4 regions of the Pantoea sp. E956-1 genome follow, and region 1 is predicted to be linked to each of the others. Evidence: predicted binding sites of a transcription regulator. Region 1 holds the regulator's gene; each other region holds the start of a gene.
What was found. The regulator Fur, encoded in region 1, represses iron uptake genes when iron is present. The targets are predictions, from matches to a motif close to ATAATAATGAGAACNACTATCAA.
Positions count from the first base shown of each region.

Region 2: the regulator Fur is predicted to act here: its motif matches at 1,130-1,152, upstream of exbB (tol-pal system-associated acyl-CoA thioesterase).
Region 3: the regulator Fur is predicted to act here: its motif matches at 1,244-1,266, upstream of AC0T7J_RS14515 (isochorismate synthase).
Region 4: the regulator Fur is predicted to act here: its motif matches at 587-609, upstream of AC0T7J_RS13570 (TonB-dependent receptor domain-containing protein).

Region 1 is NZ_CEUYZP010000002.1:105,229-107,429, reverse strand. Features, by position in the region: gene fldA (flavodoxin FldA) at 1-376, shown strand, start outside; gene fur (ferric iron uptake transcriptional regulator) at 725-1,168, shown strand; gene AC0T7J_RS07980 (hypothetical protein) at 1,240-1,635, opposite strand; gene glnS (glutamine--tRNA ligase) at 1,871-2,201, opposite strand, start outside.
Region 2 is NZ_CEUYZP010000004.1:275,020-277,220, forward strand. Features, by position in the region: gene exbD (TonB system transport protein ExbD) at 1-316, opposite strand, end outside; gene exbB (tol-pal system-associated acyl-CoA thioesterase) at 323-1,045, opposite strand; gene AC0T7J_RS13820 (TRAP transporter substrate-binding protein) at 1,398-2,201, shown strand, end outside.
Region 3 is NZ_CEUYZP010000005.1:77,341-79,541, reverse strand. Features, by position in the region: gene entS (enterobactin transporter EntS) at 1-153, shown strand, start outside; gene fepB (Fe2+-enterobactin ABC transporter substrate-binding protein) at 148-1,116, opposite strand; gene AC0T7J_RS14515 (isochorismate synthase) at 1,294-2,201, shown strand, end outside.
Region 4 is NZ_CEUYZP010000004.1:219,083-221,283, reverse strand. Features, by position in the region: gene AC0T7J_RS13580 (PadR family transcriptional regulator) at 1-194, shown strand, start outside; gene AC0T7J_RS13575 (Rdx family protein) at 203-499, opposite strand; gene AC0T7J_RS13570 (TonB-dependent receptor domain-containing protein) at 739-2,201, shown strand, end outside.

The DNA.
Region 1 (2,201 bases):
GGGTATTCCGACCTGGTACTACGGCGAAGCCCAGTGCGACTGGGATGACTTTTTCCCGACGCTGGAAGAGATCGATTTTAACGGCAAGCTGGTTGCGCTGTTTGGCTGTGGCGACCAGGAAGATTACGCAGAGTATTTCTGTGATGCCATGGGCACGATTCGCGACATTATCGAACCGCACGGAGCCGTGATTGTCGGACACTGGCCAACTGAAGGCTACCACTTCGAAGCTTCGAAAGGCCTGGCCGATGACACCCACTTCCTGGGCCTGGCCATTGACGAAGATCGCCAGCCTGAGCTGACCAGCCAGCGTGTTGACCAATGGGTTAAGCAGATTTTTGATGAACTGCAGCTGAAAGAGATCATCGAAGCCTGATCCTGCCCGACTCAATGTGAGCGCCAGCTCACATTGAGGCAATGAAAATGCCTATAGAAATAATAGCCACATTTTTTTAACTTTCTCCGTTTAATCTGTAGAATACCCGCATCGATCTTCCGCTTATTTTCTCAGGCGGCAAGACTAAGTGATGTGCTAACAGACCTCTGTCAGAATCTTCCCCGGCCCGGTGACGAATCCCCAATAGCCCATGATGATTCAGACACGCCCTCTGGTTTTCATTTCATCGCTTCAGTTCTATAATGAGACGCAAATGAGAATGAGCACAGATCGACATTCAAGGCGATAAGCCACAAAAGTGAATATTAGTAACAGGACAAAATCCGCATGACTGACAACAACACCGCATTAAAGAAGGCTGGCCTGAAAGTAACGCTGCCCAGACTGAAAATTCTGGAAGTGCTTCAGGAACCTGAGTGCCATCACGTCAGTGCGGAAGATTTGTATAAACGCCTGATCGACATTGGCGAAGAGATTGGCCTGGCGACCGTTTACCGTGTTCTGAACCAGTTTGATGATGCCGGTATTGTGACTCGTCACAACTTTGAAGGCGGCAAGTCTGTCTTCGAACTGACGCAGCAGCATCACCACGATCACCTGATCTGCCTGGATTGCGGCAAGGTTATCGAGTTCAGCGACGAATCGATTGAAACGCGTCAGCGTGAAATCGCGACCCGCCATGGTATCAAGCTGACCAACCACAGCCTCTATCTCTATGGACACTGTACGCTGGGCGATTGTCGTGAAGACGAAACGCTGCACGACCAGTAACGCTGGCGCGGCCTGAAACAAAAAAACCGGTGAATTCACCGGTTTTTTTTCGTCTGTTTTCTGCCCTCAACTCAGGCGACCAGCGTCTCCTGCAGATAGCGCCAGCGTGGAATGGAGCTGCTGCAATCCAGAATGGCCAGCGAAATGCGGCTCTGGTTATTGCCGTTCATCATCTGCATTTCACGATACTGTACGACGATCTCTTTTTCATGATGAGAGAGAATGACATGTTCGCAGGTGGCAATGCGCATCCCTTCCCGCTGCCCTTGCAACTGCTGGAAAAGCTCCTCGACCTCATTCAGATTGTACTCTTTGCCCTTTGGGGTCACCATGCGAAATTCAGGATGAAAGTAGGACATCAGCAGCTGGAAACTGTCGTCAGATCCGGCTGGCTGATTAAAAATACGTTCAATGAGCTGATGTAAAACGACGACACTGTGTTTGGCTTCCTGGGCGAGAACTGTCATTTTTTTTCCTTCTGTAACCCGCTTTGCAACCTCTGAGAGCCGATAGCCTACCTGAAAGCTGCCAATTCACATCCTGAAATTGATTAATTTTTTTAAACTCAGATTACTCCCACAAGGCGGTATTGAACCGGTTGTGGTTAGTGCAGAATAAACGTCGGCGATGGTAAAAATCGGGGCAATAAAAAAGGGCGATAAATCGCCCTTTTGTCATTTTATGAGGTCGGCCTCAAAAAATTTATTCGCCCGTTTTAGTCCAGGTATCACGAAGACCGACGGTGCGGTTAAACACCAGTTGTGTCGGTTTAGAGTAAACGCTGTCGGCGCAGAAATAACCTTCACGTTCAAACTGAAACGGTGTTGTCGGTTCCACATCGCGCAGGCTGGGTTCAACAAAGCCGTTTTTGATGGTCAGTGACTCAGGATTAATGACCGCCAGGAAGTCCTCTGCAGCAGCCGGGTTTGGCACACTGAACAGACGGTCATACAGGCGGAACTCAGCTGGCTGCGCGTGATCCGCAGAAACCCAGTGAATTACGCCTTTAACTTTGCGGCCATCGGCTGGATCT
Region 2 (2,201 bases), on a different contig from region 1:
CCTGGAAGAAAATGGTGGTCTCTTTGTTGCCCTGAGTCTGGTTAGTCAGCACGTTAACCAGCGACTCCGGTGTAACCTGATCGTTACCGACGTAAAGCTGCTTATCGGCTTTAATCGACAGGTAAACCGGCTTTTCCGGGCGCGGCTGCGGCGCGCTGGTTGAGGCGGGCAGATTGACGCGTACGTCGACCGTGGCCAGCGGCGCGGCCACCATAAAGATGATCAGCAGAACCAGCATGACGTCGATAAACGGCGTCACGTTGATCTCATGCATTTCACCATCGGTTTCCAGATCGTCGTTTAATCGCATTGCCATAAGAACTTACCCTAAGCGCAGTTTCTGAGCCGTCGCAGGACGCGGAACATCAGTGGCGACAATGCCCAGATCGATATCACGGCTCTGCAGCAGCATCACCTGAGCGGCGACATCACCCAGCGAGGCTTTATAGTTGGCGATCATGCGGGCAAAGACGTTGTAGATCACCACCGCCGGAATAGCAGCGATTAGGCCAATCGCGGTCGCCAGCAGCGCTTCGGCGATACCCGGTGCAACAACCGCAAGGTTCGTCGTCTGGGTTTTAGCGATGCCGATAAAGCTGTTCATGATGCCCCATACGGTGCCGAACAGGCCGATAAACGGCGCAACCGAACCGATGGTCGCCAGGAAGCCATTGCCCCGGCCTGCATGGCGGCTGAACGCAGCAACGCGGCGCTCAAGGCGGAAACTGGTGCGATCTTTGATCCCGTTGGTATCTTCCACGCCAGCCGACAGTTCAAGTTCATTCTGCGCATCATTCAGCAGCACCACACTGTGGCTGTGACCGGTAAACGACTGGGCAATGCGGGCAGCGTCATTCAGATTGCGGGCTTCGCCCAGCGCCAGATGCTCGCGCTTCAGGCGGCGCTTAGCGGCGCTGAGTTCGGCGTATTTGCCAAAGAAGATCGCCCAGGTCACCACTGAGGCCAATAACAGGCCAATCATGACCACTTTTACCACGATATCGGCATGTTGATACATGCCCCAAACGGAGAGGTCCGTTTGCATCAAATCACTGGCTACCACGCTGCTTCTCCAACTTCTGATTCAGGGATGCGAGACAAGCGCGAATAATAGCAAAACGACGGCGAATTGATAGTAGTTCTCATTAGTATTTACAAAGATGATCGCTGCCATTCACCCGCAATTAGCCAGGTTTAAACACTTTTTGCAAGGATGTTTCGAAAATGTGAAGCCGCATGAAAATTTATTAAAACATCGTTTCAAAATGTGATGGCATTCATTCAATCAGCATTGCCGCATTTTACTGGCGCGCATTTTCACTATGCTGGCTCCACACGGTCCTCTCCGGTTAGCCCCCGACGCCGGACGCCGTCCTACCTCAGCGGGAGATAAAATAATGAGAATGACGAAAACATGCCTGGCCAGTGCCCTGGCGGTGATGATGAGCGCGACTGCCACGGCACAGGTGATCAAAGTGGCTGAAGTCCAGCCTGCCGGTTATCCCACCGTGGTCGCCCTGCAACACATGGGCGACAAACTGAAACAGGCCACCGATGGACGGCTGGAGATGAAACTCTACGCCGGTGGCGTGCTGGGAGATGAAGATCAGACGCTGCAACAGGTGCAGCTGGGCGCAATCGACATGATCCGCGTGTCGCTGGCACCGGTCACTTCAATTGCCCCGGAAACCAGCGTGCTGACCCTGCCCTACATTTTCCGCGACATTGACCACATGCACAAAGTGCTGGATGGCGAAATAGGCCGCGAGATTGCCGACAAGTTTGATAAAGATCCCAACGCCCGCATGGTGTTCCTGGGCTGGACCGATGCCGGTGAGCGCAACATGATCACCAAAAAGCCGCTGGCAAAACCGGAAGATCTCAAAGGCATGAAGATCCGCGTGCAGAACAGCGCCATCTCGCTGGCAACGCTGAAAGCGATGGGCGCGAATCCGGTGGCGATGGGCGTCAGTGAAGTATTCAGTGCGATGCAGACCGGCGTGGTCGATGGCACCGAGAACAATCCGCCTACTTTTGTCGCTCATAACTATATGCCGGTGGCGAAGTACTACACCCTCAGCGGCCACTTTATCCAGCCAGAGATGATCCTGTTTTCAAAACGCGCCTGGGATCGCCTGAAACCCGAGGATCAGGCACTGCTGAAGAAGCTCGGCAAAGAGGCGCAGGATGAGGAGCGTCAG
Region 3 (2,201 bases), on a different contig from region 1:
GCGATGATTGGCGCGATGGGTTCACTAATGTTGCCGCAGCAGGCAGCCAGCCTGTCTGGTCTGGCAGCCACCGTGCTGGGCATCATCATGTGGCTGCTGATGGCACGTCTGCGTCGCTATCAACCGCCTGCCCCGGCGGAAACGGGATCATGATTTAACGAACAGCGTCTCCAGCCGCGTCAGCAAATTGCTGGCGCTGTAGTAGTCGAGCCGGAAGCTATCCAGCCCCAGCGCATAGACCGCTTTTGCGCGCACCGCTGGGGTCTGCGACAGGAAAGGGTTGCTCATCACCTGTGCGGCGGTGGGCTCTTCAGCGGCAAACAGCAGATATGATTGACCATTAAGGCCTGCCGCCAGATTTTCCCCTGACAGTTGCAGGATATCTTTACGCTGTCCCATGCTGTGACCCGACTGAAGAGTGGCCGGCGGCGTCGCCAGGGTGAAGCCCAGTTGCTGCAGTAATTTCCCCTGCGCCGACGCATCCGTCCACAGATTGACTGCCCGGCCATCCCCGTTCCACACCATCGCTGAAACCGGCTGCGGCGGCAGGGTCAGTTTCGCTTTCAGGGTCTGTTCTCGCGCATCAAACTCAGCTTTCCGGGCGGCAGCTTCCGCTTCATGTCCGGTCGCCTCGCCCAGCAACGTCACCAGTTGCTGCCAGCTTTTATCGTCGTAATTCACCACCAGCACCGGCGCAATCGCCGTGAGCTGATCGACCAGTTTGATCGCCGAATCATTCCCGGTGGCACTGACCACAATCAGGTCTGGCGCTTCAGCAGCAATCGCTTCGGCACTGGGCTCACCGATGTAGAGACGTTTGACGCCGCGCTGTTTGGCCACTTCGCCCCACTGACGGAAGAATCCCTGCTTATCAGCCAGCCGACTGCCGGGTGCGGTTGCGCCACTGGCGACGACCGGCGCATCAATCGCCAGCAGCGAGCCTGTCAGAGTAACGCTGGTCGAAACGATACGCATGGGTGCCTGGGTCAGCGTGATATTGCCTTTTGTCCCGGCGACGGTACGCGGCCAGCCGGTCTGGGCAGCAGCAGTAACGCTGAACAGACTAATGCTCAGTAAAAACAGCGCTATCGCCGATGTGACACCATGTTTGCTCATAGATTTTCGTCCACGTTTACCTGGAAAAAGAGAGAGACCATTTGTGCTGATTTAACCGGCAATGCCAGCTGAACCGCCGCGTAATTATTGACACTTTCGGCTAATCAACGTAGGTTACTGGCCCACAATACAAATGATAATCATTATTAGTTATCTTATCATTTATAGGTGGAAATTATGGTGGAATCGCTGGCGTTTGAACATCCCTTGTTGCAGGATTTCCCGGCACTCTGCCGTGGCTTTCTGTTTACCTCTCCCTGGCAAAGCCTGACCACACAGGGCTGTTTTACTACCCTTACCGCGCCGGTGAGGCAGGGTGAGCAGCTGACAGGGGAGTTTCAGCAGCAACTACAGCACCATTTTGCTTCAGCCAGAAAACAGGGCATTGCCCATCCCATTCTGGTGGGCGCAATCCCCTTCGACGTGGATCAGTCCGCTGCGCTGTTTATCCCTGAGTCGTATCAGACCTTCAACCGTGACGATCTCAACGCCAGTGCCTCTCTGGCTGAGGCTGAACTGCCGCAGGTGCGTCGCCGCACGGCGGTGCCGGAACATGACATTTTCATCGACATGGTTGCGCAGGCAGTGGCTGCCACGCAGCGCGGCGATCTGGATAAAGTGGTGTTGTCGCGGCTGATGGATATCGTGGCGGAACAGCCGGTTGATACGGCCGCCCTGATGCAGCGCATCGTGGCGCAGAACCCTAACAGCTACCACTTTCATCTGCCGCTGCCAGATGGCGGCGCGCTGGTTGGCGCCAGCCCGGAGCTGATGATTCGTAAGCAGGGCCGCCAGTTCAGCTCCTGTCCGCTGGCTGGCTCAGCGCCGCGTCATCGCGATCCGCAGCATGACCAGGCCTCTGGCGACAGCCTGATGCACTCAGCAAAAGATCGTCATGAGCATAAGCTGGTCACGGATGCGATGCGTGCGACGCTGCAGCCGCGCAGCCGCCTGCTGTCGGTCCCCGAGACGCCTTCACTGCTGACCACCGCAACACTGTGGCATCTCGCTACGCAGATTCAGGGTGACGTGCTGGACGATGGCGAAAATGCGCTGTCACTGGCCTGTCTGCTGCATCCGACACC
Region 4 (2,201 bases), on a different contig from region 1:
CCAGCCTGATTACACGTCTTTCTACGCTGGCGATTCTGGTCAATAACCGCAGCATTCCTGCTGTTGAGCAGGCGATTCATGGACTGAAAGTCGCGCTGAACCGGCGGCTTGCGCAGGAAGATATCTCAGAAGCCGCGCTGCAGACGCTGATTAAGGCGCTGCACGACGCGGCAGAAAAAATCACCCACAGCTAATAGCGGACTTAGCTGACTTCAGTTTTGTGCTTGTCGATGTGACCCAGCGTCCGATCCGGGAAGCAGATGTCCCGCACACGCTGTTTCAGCGTGGTCGCATCCGGGAAGCCACCATCCCGCTTACGTTCCCACAGCAGATGCTCATCCAGCGTAATCTCAAAGATACCGCCGGTGCCCGGTTTCAGCGTCACCTCCGCCAGATCCTCAGCGAAGGTATGCAGAAGTTCCTGTGCCATCCACGCTGACCGCATCAGCCAGTTGCATTGCATACAGTAGTGAATAACAACCACAGGTTTTTGCGCCATAACTCTATTCCTTTACGTGTTGATAAATGCCAATGCATTCGGGTTAACAATTTGTGCGCTGTGGTTTATATCTAAATGTAAATAAGATTGATAATGATTATCACTTGCATTAAATTCCGGGCGATAATTACTACACCAGCATGATGTTCTGACTTTTCACGGCGTTTATGCGGAGCCGTTTTACTGTTGCCAGCAAGCAAGTGAGCGAATACTAACAATTAATCAGGTAATTCGCGCCTATGTCACCACGTTTTCGGAGATTGACGCAACCGCGTCAGACTCAACTGGCGTTGCTCGCCACTTTCATCAATACCACCTGCACTTATGCTGCGGGCAGTGAATCTGCCACGCTAACCCTTTCTGACCGCTATGGCAGCCGTGCCGAACCGGTAATGACGGTGACGGCACCGGAAATCAAAAAAACGGCAGGCAGTAAAACCTCGCTCTCTGCCAGCGATCTGCAACAGCGTGGTGCCACTGACTTTGGATCGATCATGCGCTATGAACCGCTAATCAGTGCTACCGGTACCCGTGGTGGTTCATCAGCCGGTAAGAGCGGTTTTGATCGGGCCGGTTATACCGGCTACAACATTCGTGGCCTCGAGAGCAACCGCGTCGGTCTGGATGTAGATGGCATTCCATTGCCGCAGGCCACTGGCCGCAGCTATGTAGGACGCGCAGGTCTCGACAGCTTTGGCATTGGCCGCGATTACATCGATCCTTATATGTTTGGCCGTATTGAGATTGAGAAGGGTGCCACAGCAGTGGATCAGCCGAACACCTCGATTGGCGGCAACGTCTCGTTCCGTAATAAATCTCCCGACGATTACCTGCATCCCGGAAAAGCGACCGCGTTCAGTTATCAGAGCGACTATGACTCATCCAGTCGCAGCTGGCATAACGGCATCACCGCCGCTGCCGGTGACGATGAACTGCGCGGCATCTTTGTTTACAGCCGCCGCGACGGCCAGGAAACCCGTAATAACAGCGGCACGCTGGATGCGTATCCCGCCAACTGGCACTCCGATGCCTTTATGACCTCCGGCATCTGGCAGCCCAATGATGCTCACAAGCTCAGCGCAACGGTCGATTACTATCACAAAACCCACCACAGCCATTACGACAGCTGGAGCACTTCAGGCAATACAGTCTGGGGAACGGCGCAGCAGCAGAGTGATACCCGCCGCTGGGGCATCAGCCTGGCGGATGAATACACGCCTTACAATGATCTGATCGACAGCCTGACGACCCGCGTTTACTGGCAGCAGACCCAGGCGCATGACAACACCCGCATGCCGTCGAGTGCCACCGCCAGGCAAACCGTTTATTCCGACTACAACAGCGACAGCTACGGTTTTGACACCCGCGCGCTTAAAAGCGTCGGGCGACATGAACTGAGTGCCGGGCTGAATGCGCGCCTGGTGGATACTGAACGACCTTTCCGTCAGTCACCACCCGCCAGTGCTTTTACTGCGATTATGCAGCCGCAGGCTGACAGTCGCAGCTACACCGTGGGTAGTTATCTGCAGGATACCATCAGCTTCGATGCTGACGGACATCGGGCGGCCATCGTGCCGGGTGTGCGCGTGGCCTATCAGAACACCCGACCACGTGATGTGGCGACGCTGACCACGAACAGTAGCGTGCTTGATGCCAGCGAAGTCTCAGCGCTCTATGGATCGCCAAACAGCGACACCCAGAT